One region of the Nocardioides sp. YIM 152588 genome, then DNA from elsewhere that is predicted to be linked to it. Evidence: predicted binding sites of a transcription regulator. Region 1 holds the regulator's gene; each other region holds the start of a gene.
The links. Region 1 encodes LexA, which represses DNA repair genes until DNA is damaged. Its sites were predicted from a motif close to TCGAACANNTGTTCGA; they were not measured.

Region 1 (4,493 bases):
GCGCCGGCACCGCTGTGCGCCATGGACTCCCAGAGCTCGCGGAGCAGGACGGGCATGCCTCCGTGCTGGGCGGGGAACCGGTCCGTGAGGTACTGGAAGAAGATCCAGGCCCCGTACGCGTAGGAGCCGTTGAAGGTGTCCAGCGGGGTCTGGGGGTGCCGGATCGGCCCGTACGGCAGGTAGGCGATGTTGTCGTTGACGTCGTCGTAGAGCTGGTCCTCGGCCCAGGTGGCGGTCGCCTCCAGGATCCAGGAGTCCTCGTCGACGTCGTAGCCGTACTGGACCGCGTGGAAGTACTCGTGGGCGGCGGTCACCTGGAGGTTCTCCAGCGGCGTACGACGGTTGAAGATGGCGTCGGTGTAGTTGTTGTCGAGGACGCAGTAGGCCCACGTGCGCAGGTGCAGGTCGCCGTAGGGGTCGCCGTCGATCACGTCGGGGTCGTCGGTGGTGCAGTAGCCGTACAGCGCCAGGGTGGCGGACACCAGCTGAGCGAGGTAGATGTCGGGCAGGTCGGCCTCGGTGGCGGTCATGCCGTCCGCGCCGCGCCCGTCGTCGCTGAGCACCGGCCGGTAGCCGGCGCCGGTGTAGGCGCCCGCCACGTGGTCCATCTCGCGCAGCACCGTGTCGACGTAGTCGGGGATGCCGTTGACCTCGCCCGAGAAGTTGCCGCCCGGGCCGTCGTCCTCGGCCGGCACCCTGTCCGCCGTGGTGGTGACCCAGTGCACGCAGACCTGGTCGCTGCACTCGTAGTACTGCGTGGCGGAGGCGTCGTAGCAGGCGTACTCGTGGTCGCACGTCGCGGGCCCGGTGGTGTCGGTGGGCCGGGCGAGCAGGCGTTGCGCCTGCTCGCGTTCGGCGGCCGGCAGCGCGGCGGCCTGGGCGGCCAGGTCGTGCAGCGCGATCGTGAGCTCGGCCGGCTCGTCCTCGGGCCCCTCGCCGTCGCCGTCCAGGATCTCCTGCACGGTCTCGAGCGCCTCCAGGGCGTGCTCCTGCGCCTGCTCCGCGGCCTGCTCGGGCAGGGTCGGCGCGACCGGTGCGGTGGGATCCGCCGTCGCTGCGGGGCCGACCGGGGCGAAGGCCAGGGTCCCGCTGAGGGCGAGGATCAGTCCGCCGAGGGCGGTTCGTCGGAGGCGCACGCGGGTGCTCGCATTTCGAAGGGGGGAGCGGATGGACGGGCTCGACCCTATGCCTCGACCCCGGGTGACGAGCAACGGCACCGCCATCCCCGCCCCGGTTCTCGGGGTGTCGTGGGGAGGGCGGTGCCGTCCGGGCGTGCTGTGGGGCCGAGGGGTCAGACGCGTCGGAGGACCGCGGTGACCTTGCCGAGGATCGTCGCGTCGGTGCCGTCGATCGGCTCGAACGCGGGGTTGTGCGGCAGCAGCCAGACCTTGCCGTCCTTGCGCTGGAACGTCTTGACCGTGGCCTCGCCGTCGATCATGGCGGCGACGATCTCGCCGTTCTCGGCGGTGCTCTGCTGCCGGATGACGACGTAGTCGCCGTTGCAGATCGCGGCCTCGATCATCGACTCACCGCTGACCTCGAGCAGGAACAGCTGGCCGTCGCCGACGAGCTGACGGGGGAGCGGGAAGACGTCCTCGACCCGCTCCTCGGCGAGGATCGGGCCGCCGGCCGCGATGCGGCCGACCACGGGCACGTTCGTCGCGGTCGGGGCGACGTCGCCGATCCCGGTCTCGTCCACCGGGCTCCCCTCGGTGCTGGAGATGGAGCGGCGCGCGGCCATCACCTCCGGGAGGAAGACCTCGATCGCGCGGGGGCGGTTGGGGTCGCGCTTGAGGTAGCCCTTCTCCTCCAGCACGCGCAGCTGGTGGGCGACGCTGGAGGTGCTGGTCAGGCCCACCGACGAGCCGATCTCGCGCATGCTCGGCGGGTAGCCGCGCTGCTCGATGGAGTCCTTGATGGTGGCGAGGATCCGCTGCTGCCGTGGGGTGAGGCCGGTGGCGTCGGGTGGGCCGTCCGGGAACTCGCGGACCGCGCCCCTGCCGCCCGTTCTCTTGTCGGTCATCGGGTCCTCCTCGGAACCTGCTGGCCTGCGCTGGCAGTGCTGCGCGGTGCCGTACGTCGTGGGCGTCCTGCTCCGTGTCGTGCCATGTCGTGCGAAGTCGTGCCAAGTCGTGCCAAGTCGTGCTGGTTCCCTGACGGTAGCGCGAGCGGCGCCGTCGATCAAACACGTGTTCGAAGTCGCGTGTCGCGTTTCGGGGGTCCCTGGCGTACTCGAACAATCGAACACGCATTCGAACAGGTCCTTGACCTGTTCGAACACCTGCTCTAACCTCGTACACGTGTTCGATCGAACAGATGATCGACGGACCGCCGGCAGAGACGCAACGGATCTGTCGGAGGGTCCGAGCAGAGTCTGATTCGCACCCGACAGCCCCGAGGCTCCGAACGACGGAGCCACTTCCCCCGGAGGTCACGATGAGCACCACCGTCAGCAGCATCAGCACCGCCCGTCCCGCCCGCACGGTCGCCCGCTCCCGCGGCAAGGCTGACCGATCCGGCGTGCGCCTGACCCGGCGCGGCCGCGTCGTGGTGTTCGTGCTCGGACTGCTGGTGGCCTTCGGCCTCGGCATCCTGCTGGCCTCCGGCTCGCTGGCGTCCGAGGAGAAGGGCGCCGCGCCGGTCGAGGTGGTGACGGTGGTTCCGGGCGACACCCTGTGGGACATCGCGAGCGACGCCGCCGCGGAGACCGGTACGTCCGACGTGCGGGCGATGATCCGCCGGATCCAGGAGCTCAACTCGCTGGACACCAGCTCGGTCTACGCCGGCCAGGACCTCCGGGTTCCGACCGCCTGACCCGCGCGCCGCACGGCGCGCCCACCGACACGTCCGTCGCCTCGACCCCGGCGGACGGGGCCCCTCAGGCCCAGGGGAAGACGAGGGGCGGGATCTCTGCAGAGATCCCGCCCCTCGCGCCATTTCCGTATGGCGGCCCCGCCGGCGCTGTCAGTCGCCGTAGCCGACGAGGGTGGGGTGGGCTTCGACGGCGGTGAGTGTGGTGGGGGCACCGGAGATGGTGACGGTGCCGTCGACGGGTTGCCAGGGGCCGCCGTTGACGCGGTAGTCGGCGGTGTAGGTGGCGTCGAGGCGGGGGTGGTACCGGCCGGTGTGCCGGTAGTTGTGGGTCAGGGCGAGCGCGGGGTAGGGGGCGCCGGCGGTGGTGGTGTCGCGGGTGGTGCCGTCACCGAAGTCCCAGTGGTACGTGGCGATGGTGATGTGCAGGTCCACGCGTTGGCCGAGGATGACGACGGTGCGCTCCAGGGGTGCGGCGGGGGAGTAGAAGTTGGTCTCGAAGTTGACCAGGGTCCGGCCGTCGGGTGGTTCGATCGCGAGCTCGGCGGCGTGGAGCGGGATGCGGCGGAAGGCTTCGAGGACCATGCCGAGGGTGATGGTGGCTGGCTCGGCGGCCTCGTCCTCGCCGGGGCAGTAGGTCCCCTCGGACAGGATGTTCCCCGTCTCGGGATCGGTGTACCAGAACGCGACCTCGTTCTGTCCATCCGGGCATACGGCGGGTTCGTAGCAGAGCGCCGCGCTCTCGAGGGCGCACGCGTTGTACTCGTGGTAGATCGGCGCTGTCGCGCCGGTTGTATTGTCGGATTCCGGCGGTGCGGAATCGTCCGGTATCTCTTCACTGGCGCCGATGGTGATTCCACTGTTGTCGGTCCCACCGTCGACGTCGGCGGTCGCGGGCGCGGTGGCAATGACGAGCGAGAGACTTCCCGTGGCGGCGACCAAGCCCAATCGCGCCAGTGTCCTACTCATCGATTGCTCCAGGAATGGACACGCCAGGACGTGCCCGTATGTTCCAGGATCTGGGTGACGGCCATGTCGGCCTTGTCGTACCGACCGTTCCGACCTGGTGCGCCGGCGACCCGTGTCGCGGTGGCGTGGATCTCGCTCGCTACCACCCACCTGCCGCTCCCGCTCGGGCTTGGTGTGGCTGAGGCCGTCAGAACGGTGTGCTTGCCGCCGTTGATGTGTCCGCCGCTTCCGTAGATGCGGTCGATCCACTGGACCGCGCCAGTGCAGAGCGAACACGCCTCCGCGTGCAGATCCTCCAGGCGAGTCGTGTCGCCGCTCGCTTGTGCGTAGCTGACGACCTCCCAGTAGTACTCGACGAACGCCTCGGCCCCGGCCTTCCCGTTCCGCGTCGCGGCGGCGGGCAGCGTGGGCTCGACGGGGCCGGGGTCGGGGGTCGCCGTGCTGGGTGGCGGCGCCGCGCTCGCGGACGGTGGTGTGGGCGCGGGGTCGGCCTCGGCGGCGCAGGCGCCGACCAGGAGTGTCGCGGCGGCGACGAGTGCCGCGGTCGTGGGTCGTCTGGGCACAGGTCCTCCTGGGGACTAGCCAGGTCGGAGGGAGCGTGCGGGAAGTATGGCGTGACCCCGGGCGCCGGCGCGGGCCAATGGAAGGACCTGTGGAAATCGCCGCGGCCCCGGCAGGCACGAGGCCTGCCGGGGCCGCGATGCGGTCCGTGG
Region 2 (4,493 bases), on a different contig from region 1:
AACTCCAAGACCGGGGCGGCCGTGCGCCACCAGGCGCCGGTGCTGGTGGAGAACCTCCTCGCGCACCGCGCAGGTCGCCCGCTGGAGGCCCGGTACGACGGCTACGCCTCCTGCCCCCTGACCACCTCGCGCAACAAGGTGCTGCTGGCCGAGTTCGACTACACGATGGAGCCCCACCCCAGCTTCCCGCTGATCGACACCACCAAGGAGCGGCGGGACATGTGGTGGCTCAAGCGGACAGGCCTGCCGGCGATGTACTGGAACCTGATGTTGAAGGGCCTGGCCTGACGGGGTTCGTCGGAGCGGACGGGAGGGTCCCGGGTCGGGCCCGGCGGGTCGGGCCCGGGTCGTGTGCCTGTGACATCGGAATCCCGATGCCTGGGCCACACGACCCTGCCGAGGGCGACGCAGCGGCGGCAGGATGAGCCCGGGCACCCCGAGGAGGACGCCATGGCCGCTGACCCGCCGGGCACCGGAGTCCCGGCCGCTCTCGAGGGCGCCGCGCTGATCGCGTGGCACCTGGTCGCGACGCCGGTCATCGGCCGTCGGCGCCGGCGCTGGGGCACGGCCGGCACCGAGGCGACCGACGCGCTGGCGGGCGACGACCAGGTGCCCGATCCGCGCTGGTCCTACACGCTCGGCGTGGGCGTCGATGCCCCGCCGGAGTCGGTGTGGCCGTGGGTCGCCCAGGTCGGCCAGGGTCGGGGCGGCTTCTACACCTACGAGGCGCTGGAGAACCTGGTCGGCTGCCGGATCGAGAACACCGCGGAGGTCCTGCCCGAGCACCAGCACCCCGCCGTCGGCGACGAGATCCGCCTGCACCCCTCGACGCCGGCGCTGCGGGTGGCGGTCGCGGACCCTCCGTATGCCCTCGTGCTCGTCGGGTCGCCGGCCGAGGTCGGCGACGGGCGGAGCTGGGGGAGGTCCACCTGGCAGTTCGTGATCACCCCGGCCCCCGGCGGCGGGAGCCGACTGCTCACCCGGGGGCGCTACGACTACGGGCCGGACTGGCGGAGCCGCCTCGCCTTCGGGCGCTTCCCGATCGAGCCGATCTCCTTCGTGATGAGCCGCCGGATGATGCTGGAGATCAAGCGGCTCGCCGAGCGCAGGTGAGGCCGACTCCGTGGGTCGGCCTGTCCGCCGCGCAACGCACCACACGCCTGTGACCTGCTGTTTCATCGATTCTGACGATCGAACTCCAGTTCGTTTCCCGCGTACAATCGAGGTACGCCGCCACCGCTCCCGAAGGCCGCACGATGACCCTCCTTCCCGGTCCCACCACGCACCGCCTCACGCGTGCCGTAGCCGAGGCACGCGAAGCACTGGGGGCGGTGGTGGGCGCGCAGGCCAACTACCTGGGCACCCGGGAGAAGGAGGACCTGCTCACCGAGCTGGTCGCACTGGAGGCCCAGGTCGCCGAGCTCCGGCTGCGGACGATCGCCGGCGACGTCGCGGACGCGCACGGGGCCCGCGACGTGGCCGGGTGGCTCGCGCACCGCGCCAACGTGGAGATCGCCCGGCTGCGCCCCGAGGGCCGGCTGGCCGAGGCAATCGACCAGCGCTGGCCACACGTCGGGGCCGCGATGGCCACCGGACGCCTGTCACTGGACCAGGCCAAAACCATCGTGCATGCCCTCGACGCTCTGCCCGGGAGGGTCGGGGACGAGGTGCGGGCCGATGCCGAGGCGCGGCTGGTCGCACTCGGGACCGGCGAGGCCGCCGAGTGCGGCGGGCTCGGGATGCTGCCCCAGCACCTGCGCGTCCTGGGCCGGCGGGTGCTGGACGTGGTCGCCCCCGAGGTCGCCGAGGACGAGGAAGCCCGCCGCCTCCACGCCGAGGAGACCCACGCCCAGGCCGCCTTGTCGGTGCGGATGAGGCCGCTCGGCGACGGCGCCACCCGGGTCACCATGACCCTCCCCGACGCGACCGCCACCCGGCTGGCCACCTACCTTGACGCCCTCACGTCGCCCCGGACCACCGCGCCGGAGGTGGACCGGCTGCCCCGGCACCGGGTGCTCGGGCACGGGTTCTGCGCGCTGCTCGACCGCCTCGACCCCGCTACTCTGCCCGAGCACGGCGGCGACGCCACCACGGTCATGGTCACCGTCGGCCTGGAGGACCTGCAGAAGCGCCTCGGTGCCGCCGGCCTCCTCGACAGCGTGACCGCGGACGGGATCGGTCGGATCACCGCTGCCCACGCCCGCCGCCTGGCGTGCACCGCCAAGATCGTCCCCGCGGTCCTCGGCGGCACGTCGGAGGTCCTCGACCTCGGGCGCGGGCAACGGCTCTTCAACGCAGCCCAGCGCAAGGCGCTGAGGCTGCGTGACACCACCTGCCGCGCGGAAGGGTGCACGGTCCCGGCGACCTGGTGCGACGCCCACCACGAGACCGCGTGGTCACGCGGCGGCGGCACGGACCTGGCCAACGCCGTCCTGCTGTGTGGGTTCCACCACCACCGGGCCCACGACACGGCGTTCGAGGCCGACCGGCTGCCCAACGGCGACCACCGCTACCACCGACGGCGGTGAGCCGAAGCCACCGCCCGCTCAGGCGACGCCAGGAACGGAGACAGCACGGACGGCATCCGCCAGCCCCTCGTACGGAACAGCCTCCGCGTAGGCCTGTACCGCTCGCAGGCCGAGCGACCGCTGGTCGATCCGCTGGACAACGTCGACCGGGAGAACATAGAAGTCCCACTGGCGGACGTCCAGCGGGTCGTAGGACGCGTGCACCTGGGCCGTCTGCACGCAGAACACGTAGACGTCTGCGTTGAAGGAAGGCTCACCCTCGCCGGTGAGTGGGTCCCAGGCGCGCGCCTTCAGCCCACCGAACCGGATGGTCGAGTGCCGAGCCTGACCCCAGGACTGGAGATAGGCGCTCGACTTCACCTCGATCCTGATGCCATCGGGCGACCGGACGTCGAACTCCTTCCACTCGGGCTGCACCTCCGTAGCCCCCACAGCGCGCGCCACAAGCCACTCCGCTAGCAGGCCGCGCGTCGTATTGGTCCGTAGGTCGCGCATGGCGTACCCCCAGAACTCCACGACGGTCGCATCCAGACCCCTGAACGTCTCGGTACCAGTCAAGGGGATGCCCTCGCCGGGCTCGATCCACGTGGTCACACGGGCGACCCTAGGGAGCGACCGGTCCAGCCACCGTCGTTTCGGTCGGATCACCCGCGACGGACAGGCTCATCGGGCGATGTCGCCGTACAGCTCCCGGTGCGCCTCGGCCGCGGCGGCCCAGGTGTAGCCGGCGGCCAGGAGCCGGCCCGCCTCCGGGTCGGGCGGCCGCCGCAGGGCGACCGACAACGCGGCCGCGAAGGAGGCAGGGTCGGTGCCGTAGCCGACGGCGTCGCCGAGCACCTCGCGCAGGACCGGCAGGTCGCGCGCCACCACCGGTACGCCGGCGGCCAGCGCCTCCAGCGCGGCCAGCCCGAAGCCCTCCTTGGTCGAGAGGAACGGCAGGGCCGCGGCCTCGGCGACCAGCGCCGGCAGCCTGTCGTCCTCGACCGGGCCGAGCACCTCCGGCTCGATGCCGAGCGCCTCGGCCCGCTCCTCGAACCGGGCCCGGTACTCGCGGTAGTCGAAGAGCGTCTCCCCACCGGCGAAGACCAGCCTCAGCCCCGGCGACTCGACACGCAGCAGGGCGAACGCCTCCAGCAGGTCCATGCTGCCCTTGCGGGGCTCGATGCCGCCGACGGCGAGCACGTACCGGCCGAGCCGCTCACGCCACTCGGCCCGGCCGGCCAGGTCCCCGGCCGCGGCGGCGAACCGGTCGGCGGCGACGCCGTTGGGGATCACCTCGGCGACCCGCCCGTAGCCGATCCGCACCTCCGCGGCCACGGCCTCCGAGACGCAGACCAGCCGGGCCGGCTCCCGCACGGCGCGCTCGTGGCAGGCCACCAGCTCCGGGGTGCGGAACGCGTCCAGGTGGTGCACGGTGCGCAGCAGCGGGCCCTCGGTGCGCAGCGCCGCGTTGGCGCTGATGCAGTCCTGCGCGTGCACGACGTCGTACGCCGACCGGACCGGCGCCAGCGCGTCGGCGAGGACCTCGATGGAGCGCAGGATGCGGCGGCCCACGTCCGCGTCGGGGTCGTCGAACGGGACGGCGTGCACGGTCACCGCCGGGTCGACCGGACGGAAGAAGGCGCGGTCCCCGCCGCGGCCGAGCGTCCAGACGTCGACCTCGACGCCCTGCGCGGCCAGCGCCTCGGCCAGGTGCAGGGTGTGCACGACGCCGCCGCGGGGGCGCGTCGAGTAGGTGAGCAGGGCGACCCTCACGGCAGGCCTCCCGGGTCGCCCGGTCGACGTGGGCGGGGTGGTTTCGAGGCTCGCTGCGCTCGCACCTCAACCACCGGTGGGCACCGGTAGGCCGCCGGGGTGAGCTCGGCCAGGTGGTGCAGCAGCCGCCGGGACCGGGCGATCTCGGCGCCCACGTCGAGCTCGGCGACGGCGAGGCCGCCCTTGGAGCCGGTCCGGGCCAGGATCTCG
Region 3 (4,493 bases), on a different contig from region 1:
CGTCGGCGTCTTCGCGCTCCAGGGTGATGTCCGTGAGCACCTGCGGGTGCTCGAGGGGCTGGGCGTGCGTGCCAGGGGCGTCCGCCGCGCGTCCGAGCTCGACGAGTGCGATGCGCTCGTGCTGCCCGGGGGAGAGTCGACGACCATGGCCAAGCTGGCCCGGACCTTCGAGCTGCTCGAGCCGATCCGGCATCGGATCGGGGCCGGCATGCCGGTGCTGGGCACCTGTGCCGGGATGATCCTGCTCGCCGACCGGGTGCGCGACGGGGCGGCCGGCCAGGAGACGATCGGCGGCCTCGACGCCACCGTCCGCCGCAACGCGTTCGGACGCCAGGTGGACTCGTTCGAGACCGACCTCGACCTCGCCGGCCTCGACGACCCGGTGCACGCCGTGTTCATCCGGGCGCCGTGGGTGGAGGAGGTCGGCCCCGGCGTCGAGGTGCTGGCCACGGCGCACGACCACCCCGTCGCCGTACGGCAGGGGAACCTGCTGGCCACGTCGTTCCACCCGGAGGTCAACGGCGAGGACCGGGTGCACCGCCTGCTGCTGGATCTGGTCCAGCGATAGACTCGACGCCGCTGAAACAGCGCTGTTGTCGAGCGGGAAGTAGGGACGCATGTCTGGCCACTCCAAGTGGGCGACCACGAAGCACAAGAAGGCTGCGATCGACGCCAAGCGGGGCAAGCTCTTCGCGAAGCTGATCAAGAACATCGAGATCGCCGCCAAGATGGGTGGTCCCGACCCCGCCGGCAACCCGACGCTCTACGACGCCATCCAGAAGGCCAAGAAGCAGTCGGTGCCCAACAAGAACATCGACTCCGCGGTCAAGCGCGGCGGCGGCCTCGAGGGCGGCGGCGTCGACTACGAGACGATCATGTACGAGGTCTACGGCCCCCAGGGCGTCGCGCTCCTCGTCGAGTGCCTCACCGACAACCGCAACCGCGCCGCGATGGAGGTCCGCACCGCGGTCACCCGCAACGGCGGCACCATGGCCGACCCCGGCTCCGTCTCCCGCCTCTTCGTCCGCAAGGGCGTCGTCGTGGTGCCCAAGTCCCACGAGGGCACGGACGTGTCGGAGGACGACGTGCTGGAGGCGACCCTCGACGCCGGCGCCGAGGAGGTCAACGACCTCGGCGAGGCCTTCGAGGTCCAGTCCGAGGCCACCGACGTGGTCGCGGTCCGCACGGCGCTCCAGGACGCCGGCATCGAGTACGACTCCGCCGAGGTCCAGTTCGTCGCGACCATGGACATCCCGGTCGCCGAGCCCGACGCCGCGGCGAAGGTGTTCAAGCTCGTGGACGCCGTCGACGACCTCGACGACGTGCAGAACGTCTTCTCCAACGCCGACATCTCCGACGACGTGCTCGAGGCCATCGACGCCTGAGGTACGCCGGCCGCCCGGTGGTTGAGGTGCGAGCGAAGCGAGCCTCGAAACCACCACCACCGGGCGTGTCCGGCCCCGAAGCGCCCCGGCCGCCGGGTAGCCTGCGAACACCTGTTCGATCTGGCGACTAGGAGGCCGGGCATGCGCGTTCTCGGGATCGACCCGGGGCTGACCCGCTGCGGCATCGGTGTCGTGGAGGGGGCGCTCGGTCGCCCGCTGCGGATGCTCGACGTCGGAGTGGTGCGCACCTCGGCCCACCTCTCGGTGCCGGAGCGGCTGGTGACCATCGAGGCGGGGATCGACGCCCGGCTCGACGAGCACGAGCCGGACGCCGTCGCGATCGAGCGGATCTTCGCCCGGTCCGACGTCTCCACGATCATGGGCACGGCGCAGGCGGCCGGCATCGCGATGGTCTGCGCCGCCCGGCGCGGGCTCCCGGTCGCGCTGCACACCCCGAGCGAGGTCAAGGCCGCGGTCTCCGGCAACGGCCGCGCGGACAAGGCGCAGGTCGGCGCCATGGTGACCCGGATCCTGCGACTCGACGCCCCGCCGAAGCCGGCCGACGCCGCCGACGCGCTCGCGCTGGCCATCACCCACCTGTGGCGCGGGGGAGCCCAGGCCCGGATCGACGCGGCCGTCGCGGCCGCCCCCAGGACCGCCAACCGTCTGACCGCACGCACAGTTCGGAGCCCCCGATGATCGCCTTCGTCCGCGGCCGCGTCGCCGCCGTCACCCTCTCCAGCGTCGTCCTCGACGTGTCCGGCGTCGGCTACGAGCTGATGTGCACCCCGGCCACCCTCGCCACGCTCCGCGACGGGCAGGAGGCGACGCTGCCGACGAGCATGGTCGTCCGCGAGGACTCGATGACGCTCTACGGCTTCGCCGACGCCGACGAGAAGGCCGTCTTCGAGCTGGTGCAGACCGCGTCGGGCGTCGGCCCCAAGCTGGCCCAGGCCATCGTCGCCGTGCTCTCGCCCGACGGCATCCGGACCGCGATCGCCGGTGACGACGTCAAGACGCTGACCAAGGTCCCCGGCATCGGGCAGAAGGGCGCGCAGCGGATCATCCTCGAGCTCAAGGACCGCATCGGCGCGCCGACGGGTGGTCGGGTCGAGGCGCCGCGGACCACCGGCGCGGCGCCCTGGCGGGACCAGGTGACCCAGGCGCTGGTCGGCCTGGGCTACTCGACCAAGGACGCCGAGAAGGCGGTCGACGCGATCGCCCCGGACGCCGAGGCGATGAACGGCTCGGTCAACGTGAGCGTGCTGCTGCGCTCCGCGCTCCGCACCCTGTCGAAGGCCTGAGGACGGAGTTTCGATGCCCTTCCACGAGGACGAGCTCGAGGTGGCGGAGGAGACGCACCTGCGGTCGCTGACCACGGCAGAGGCGGACGGCGACGAGCGCGCCGTGGAGGCGGCGCTGCGCCCCCGCAACCTCGACGAGGTCGTCGGCCAGGCCCGCGTGCGCGACCAGCTCGGCCTGGTGCTCGAGGCCGCCCGCCAACGCGGCCGCGCGCCCGACCACGTGCTGCTCTCGGGGCCGCCCGGGTTGGGCAAGACGACCCTGGCGATGATCATCGCCGCCGAGATGGGGACCGCCCTGCGCCTGACCAGCGGCCCCGCGATCACGCACGCCGGCGACCTGGCAGCGATCCTCTCCGGCCTCAACGAGGGCGAGGTGCTCTTCGTCGACGAGATCCACCGGATGTCCCGGCCCGCCGAGGAGATGCTCTACCTGGCGATGGAGGACTTCCGGGTCGACGTCGTCATCGGCAAGGGGCCGGGCGCCACGGCGATCCCGATCGAGCTGCCGCCGTTCACCCTGGTCGGCGCCACCACCCGGGCCGGCCTGCTGCCCGGCCCGCTGCGCGACCGGTTCGGGTTCACCGCGCACCTCGAGTTCTACGAGCCGCACGAGCTGGACCGCATCGTGCACCGCTCGGCCGGGCTCCTCGGTGTGGAGCTCACCACCGAGGGCTCCGCCGAGATCGCCTCCCGCTCGCGCGGCACGCCACGGATCGCGAACCGGCTCCTTCGCCGGGTTCGCGACTTCGCTCAGGTCCGCGCCGACGGCGTCGTCACCGCCCCGGTCGCGCGCAACGCGCTCGACCTCTACGAGGTGGACGAGCTCGGACTGGACCGACTCGACCGCGGGGTGCTCGACGTGCTCTGCCGCCGCTTCGGCGGTGGCCCGGTCGGCGTCTCGACGCTGGCCGTCGCGGTCGGCGAGGAGCGGGAGACGGTCGAGGAGGTGGCCGAGCCGTTCCTGGTGCGCAACGGCTTCCTGGCGCGGACGCCACGGGGTCGCATCGCCACGGACGCCGCCTGGCGCCACCTGGGCATGGCCCCGCCCGCCGACTCCTACCTCGGCCGCGACCGGGGCGACGCGGACGACGACGCTCTCTTCGGCGACTGACCTGCGGCGACTCCGCTCGCTCGGCGGCGCGCCCACCTCGGAACCCCCTCGGTGCACGGGTGCGCGGGTGTGGCTGGCTACACTTGCCCGTCGGTCCGACCCTGCTCCGAGAACCCGGACCGGGTACCAACGTGCTGAGAGGCTTTTCGTGGAACTGATCTGGATCCTCGCGATCGCGGTGATCTTCTGGCTGCTGATGATCCGTCCCCAGCAGCGCCGGCAGAAGGCCGTCCAGCAGCTGCAGTCGAGCCTGGAGGTGGGTGACGAGGTCATGCTGACCTCGGGCATCTTCGGCTCGATCGTCGAGCTCACCGACGACCACGTCGGCGTCGAGATCTCGCCCGGCACGACCATCCGCGTCGTACGCGGCGCCATCAACTCCAAGGTGCAGCGCGCGGACGAGTCCGAGGCCGAGGAGACCGAGGACGAGTACGACGGCTACGACGGCGGCGACGCCAGTCCGGGGCAGGGAGAGGACTGACCCGATGGCATCCCGACGTCACCGGCCAGGCCGGACGCTCGTGGTCTTCTTCCTCGGTGTCGCACTCTGCTACGGACTGGTAGCGCTCACCGGGAACTGGAAGCCGGCGCTCGGCCTCGACCTCGAGGGCGGCACCAGGATCACCCTCGTCGCGAACGGCTCGCCGAGCGCCGAGAGCCTCGACGAGGCGCGCCGGATCATCGACCAGCGCG
Region 4 (4,493 bases), on a different contig from region 1:
TCGGACTCGTTCATCGCGGCAAGCGTAGGCCCGGCGCGAGCACGCCGCCGCACGGGCCACCGGCGATCCCGGCGCGCTCCTCAGCCCCGGGCGTCGCGACGCTCCTGGAGGCGCGCGCGAGCTTGGTCCAGGTAGTTCAGGCACGGAGCGTCAGCGTCGGGGTGCTGGGAGGTGAGGTGGAAGATCCACCGATCCATCGCGGCCATGTAGCCGTTGTCCTCGCCCGACCGTCGCGTGCTCCAGGCGCGGGTGCCGGTTCCGGGGCGCGGGACCTCACACTGCGTGCACGAGATCTTGTACGCATAGGAGTCGTCGGCGCTGAGGTCGATGCGGACGACGGCCAGCGCTCCTGCCTCGGCACTGGCCTTCCTCTGACGGGCGGAGCGGCTGGCGGGCATGGGGGATCTCGTTTCGCGGTCGGGGGTGGCCGCTCCCCAGCCTAGGTGCCGCATGAGGGCGTCCGGCGGTCATGCGCTGGCCGTGGGAAGCCGAGCGCGGAGCAGGTCGCCGAGCCGGGCGACGGAGCCGTCCAGCGCGTCGAGTTCCGCACTGTCCACCAGCGGCACCAGGCCGGCGGCGGTCTGGGCCAGGACCACCGGGGCACCGCAGGCGACAACCGCCTGGCGCACGTCGGGCGGTATCTCGTTCAGGTGCAGCAGGTCCACCGGTATCCGCAGGTCGGCAACCATCCGGTCCCACTCGGGCCTGCGACGCACGCGCCCGTGGGTGATGTCGCACAGCGCGCAGTGCCGAGTTCCGCGCGCCCGAGCCCAGACGTACGCCACCTCGCCGAGCAGGCCGCCGTCCGCGTTGTACACCCCGATCAGACGGGTGACGGACTGGTCTTCCACGCGCGCCTCCTGGCGGTCGAGTCGCGGGCCTCGGTCCGAGGCTAGCCCGACCCGCACAGCACGTCCGTTCGTGCCGCGCCGAGTGCGTTCGCTCGCGGCGGGCGACGCGCAGACTGGCTGGCGGGGACCGCTCGCGAACGGGGTGGCGCTGTCGTAGCGTCGAGAGCGTGAGCTCCGTGCTTGAGCGCCTGACCAGGGCGCAGAACGATCACGACGCGGTGTCGTTCGCGAGCTACTTCACCGAGGGCTACCGAAGTGAACAGCCCGTGCATCCGGGCAGGGCGTTCACCGGCCGGGAGCAGGTGCGCGAGAACTGGACGTCGGTCTTCGCCGGTGTGCCCGACTTCCGGAGCGAGCTCGTCGCGTCGTGCCGGGATGGGGACGTCGAGTGGGGCGAGGTCCACTGGTGGGGACACCATGTCGACGGGGCGGTCTTCGAGATGCGCGGGGTGATCATTGCCACCATCCGCGACGACCGGATCGCGAAGGCCAGACTCTTCGTCGATGCGGTCGAGCGCTCCGGCAGCGACATCGAGGCCGCCGTCGAACAGTCGTACCGGCCTCCTCCCGCCGAGGAGTGAGCGCGGGCGCTGAGCGCCGCTACGGGGAGCGTGGGAAGAGCCGCACCTCGGCGCGGTGGCTGTCGCTCCGGAACGTGGCGTCGCACGTGCGGAGCGGTGCCTCGATCGGATGAGGGGCTGCCATCTCGCCGGCGAGGCTGTCGAGCAGGTCTGCGTCGGCGTCTCGCCCGATCAGCGCCTCGACCACCATGTGCGTATCCCGCGTCAGGTTCTAGCGGCGCCACGGCAGGTCAGGGCGTAGATCGGGATGATCCCCGATGTTGATCGCGGCTCCACATGCGCACGCTGTGGCCGTGAACAAGATTCCGGTGACGGCGCCGAGCCCTGTGTTCGGGGAGCGGGTCGTGGGTGCGGCGGCGATCGCGTTGGTAGCGTCGCTGGTCATCCAGAATGCGGTGCTGGTCTGGGCCGGAGCGCCCGGCTTCGGCGACCCGATCGAGAAGGTGCTCGCCTTCCACGCGGAGAACAGAGGCGCGGTCGCGATCGCGGTCGGCTCAGAGGCGCTGAACCTGCCGCTGCTGCTCGTGTTCGTGACCGGTCTCCACGGACTGGTCGGACGTCGCGGGGGCGTGGGCGCCGACTGGTCGCGCCTCGCGGTGGCCGCGGGCGCGACTCTCGCGGCGGTCTTCGCGCTCTACGCCGTTCTGTGGAACGGAGTCGTGTTGTCCGCCGGCGAGCCCACCGAGCCGAGCCCGCTGTTCGAGCTCGTCTGGCAGTTGCATGCAGGAGCGTTCGCGCTCGCGCTGCCGGCGCTCGGCACCACCTTCATCGGCACTGCGCTGGCGGCGCATGCGAGTCAGCTGGCGGCGCCGTGGCAGCGTGTGCTCGGCCTGGCCGGCGGAGGCCTGCTGATCGCCGCCGGGGTGGCCAACCTCGCGATCGCTGACGGCTCGCCGATCCTGTTCGTGGGGATGCTCGGCTACGCCGCGTGGCTCGTATGGCTCCTGGTGACCGGGGTGCGGCTGGTTCTGATGGCCAGGAAGGACGGCGCCGCCTAGGAACCGTCCCGTCACGCGGCAGCCCCGAGATTGCGTCAATCTGGATGAGCCGAAGTGCACGACCTCTGGTCGGCATGCGAGTGCGTCGCTGGCGGCGGTATGCCGCACCCAACGCCTCGGGCCTGTGGATGAGATCTACCCCAACCTGACTATCGAACGCCAGTTCGGTTGTCGCGTAGAATCAGGACAAGCCGCCACCGCTCCCGAAGGCCGCACGATGACCCTGCTCCCCGGTCCTGTCCCGCACCGCATCACGCGTGCGGTGGCCGCTTGCCGGGACGCGCTGGTGTCGGTGGCCGACGCACGGGCCGCCTACCTCAGCACCGCCGAGAAGGCAGACCTGCTCACCGAACTGGTGGCCCTGGAGACGCAGGTCGCCGAGCTGCGGCTGCGTGCGATGGCCGCATCCGGGGACGTCGCCGACACGCACGGGGCGCGGGACGTGGCCGCATGGCTGGCCCACCGCGCGAACGTGGAGGTCGCCCGGCTCCGGCCCGAGGGTCGGCTGGCGGAAACGATCGACCAGCGCTGGCCCGAGGTCGGCGCCGCGATGGCCACCGGACGGCTCTCGCTGGACCAGGCCAAGACCATCGTGCATGCCCTCGACGCCCTCCCCGACCGCATCGACGACACCCTCCAGCGCGACGCCGAGGCCCGGCTGGTCGCGCTCGGGACCGGCGACGCCGCCGAGTGCGGCGGACTCGGGATGCTCCCCCAGCACCTGCGGGTGCTCGGCCGCCGGGTGCTCGACGTCGTCGCCCCCGAGGTCGCCGAGGACGAGGAGGCCCGCCGTCTCCACGCCGAGGAGACCCGTGCCCAGGCCGCGTTGTCGGTGCGGATGAAGCCGCTCGGCGACGGCGCCACCCGGGTCACCATGACGCTGCCCGACGCCACGGCGACCCGGCTGGCCACCTACCTCGACGCCCTCACGTCGCCGCGTGGGGAGGTTACGAGGCTCGCTTCGCTCGCACCTCAGGCACCGGAGGTGGAGCGGCTGCCTCGACACCGCGCCCTCGGCCACGCCTTCTGCACCCTGCTCGACCGCCTCGACCCGAGCACGCTGCCCGACCACGGCGGCGACGCCACCACCGTCATGGTCACCATCGGGATCGAGGACCTGCGCAAGCGGCTCGGCGCCGCCGGCCTCCTCGACAGCGTCACCTCCGACGGCAGCGGCCGGATCACCGCCGCCCACGCCCGCCGCTTGGCCTGCACCGCCAAGATCGTCCCCGCGGTCCTCGGCGGCAGGTCGGAGGTCCTCGACCTCGGCCGAGCCCAACGACTCTTCACCCCCGCCCAACGCAAGGCCCTCCGCCTGCGCGACACCACCTGCCGCGCCGAGGGTTGCACCGTCCCCGCCACCTGGTGCGACGCCCACCACCACACCCCCTGGTCCCACGGCGGCCCCACCGACCTCGCCAACGCGGTCCTGCTCTGTGGGTACCACCACCACCGCGCCCACGACCCGACGTACGACACCACCAGGCTCCCCAACGGCGACCACCGCTACCACCGGCGGAGGTGAGGCGGCCGGCGACAGCCGGCGCCGCTCACCTCATGCCAAACGCACGACCTTCTCGAAGAAGACGCGGGTGAAGCCGTGCTCGGTCCGCCGGCCGACCTCGGCGTACCCCAGGCGCGCGTACAGCCGGATGTTCTCGACCATCACCACGTTCGTGTACAGCTCGACCACCCCGCGGCCGGTCGCCCTCGCGCGCTCCTCCGCGATGGCGATCAGCAGCCGGCCGATCCCCCGCCCCTGCCAGTCGGGATGGACCGCCACGTTCTTCAGGAGCGTGGTCGTCGGCTGGTCCACCACGACGACGAAGCCCGCGCGATCACCCGCGACCTCCGCCACCCAGACCAGGTCCTCGGCGACGGCCGCCGCGTAGTCCGCCACCATCGGGGGCGGTCGCGTCCCGCCCAGGCGCTCCACGTACGGCAGGTACGACGCCGCCGCGATCTCCGCGAGACGTCCGGCGTCGGACGCCCGTGCCCTCCGGGTCGTGACCGTGTCCACGCCCCCATGATCCGCCGACGACGGCGACCCGGCGGGCGTCAGC

Region 2: the regulator LexA is predicted to act here: its motif matches at 1,192-1,207, upstream of ABLM29_RS07590 (HNH endonuclease signature motif containing protein).
Region 3: the regulator LexA is predicted to act here: its motif matches at 1,489-1,504, upstream of ruvC (crossover junction endodeoxyribonuclease RuvC).
Region 4: the regulator LexA is predicted to act here: its motif matches at 2,583-2,598, upstream of ABLM29_RS09500 (HNH endonuclease signature motif containing protein).

What each region holds. Positions count from the first base shown of each region.
Region 1 covers NZ_JBEGDJ010000004.1:140,704-145,196, reverse strand. Annotated here, with positions in the region: gene ABLM29_RS04215 (MXAN_6640 family putative metalloprotease) at 1-1,136, opposite strand, end outside; gene lexA (transcriptional repressor LexA) at 1,292-2,023, opposite strand; gene ABLM29_RS04205 (LysM peptidoglycan-binding domain-containing protein) at 2,437-2,814, shown strand; gene ABLM29_RS04200 (PKD domain-containing protein) at 2,965-3,780, opposite strand; gene ABLM29_RS04195 (DUF6318 family protein) at 3,777-4,343, opposite strand.
Region 2 covers NZ_JBEGDJ010000010.1:77,349-81,841, forward strand. Annotated here, with positions in the region: gene ABLM29_RS07580 (NAD(P)/FAD-dependent oxidoreductase) at 1-288, shown strand, start outside; gene ABLM29_RS07585 (hypothetical protein) at 451-1,113, shown strand; gene ABLM29_RS07590 (HNH endonuclease signature motif containing protein) at 1,335-2,528, shown strand; gene ABLM29_RS07595 (hypothetical protein) at 2,547-3,122, opposite strand; gene ABLM29_RS07600 (MSMEG_0565 family glycosyltransferase) at 3,192-4,283, opposite strand; gene ABLM29_RS07605 (carbon-nitrogen hydrolase family protein) at 4,280-4,493, opposite strand, start outside.
Region 3 covers NZ_JBEGDJ010000013.1:3,808-8,300, forward strand. Annotated here, with positions in the region: gene pdxT (pyridoxal 5'-phosphate synthase glutaminase subunit PdxT) at 1-568, shown strand, start outside; gene ABLM29_RS08795 (YebC/PmpR family DNA-binding transcriptional regulator) at 618-1,385, shown strand; gene ruvC (crossover junction endodeoxyribonuclease RuvC) at 1,527-2,084, shown strand; gene ruvA (Holliday junction branch migration protein RuvA) at 2,081-2,689, shown strand; gene ruvB (Holliday junction branch migration DNA helicase RuvB) at 2,703-3,800, shown strand; gene yajC (preprotein translocase subunit YajC) at 3,949-4,281, shown strand; gene secD (protein translocase subunit SecD) at 4,286-4,493, shown strand, end outside.
Region 4 covers NZ_JBEGDJ010000014.1:51,620-56,112, reverse strand. Annotated here, with positions in the region: gene ABLM29_RS09530 (hypothetical protein) at 1-14, opposite strand, end outside; gene ABLM29_RS09525 (hypothetical protein) at 81-398, opposite strand; gene ABLM29_RS09520 (hypothetical protein) at 468-851, opposite strand; gene ABLM29_RS09515 (nuclear transport factor 2 family protein) at 1,019-1,432, shown strand; gene ABLM29_RS09510 (hypothetical protein) at 1,452-1,622, opposite strand; gene ABLM29_RS09505 (hypothetical protein) at 1,726-2,430, shown strand; gene ABLM29_RS09500 (HNH endonuclease signature motif containing protein) at 2,723-3,955, shown strand; gene ABLM29_RS09495 (GNAT family N-acetyltransferase) at 3,986-4,450, opposite strand; gene ABLM29_RS09490 (pirin family protein) at 4,489-4,493, opposite strand, start outside.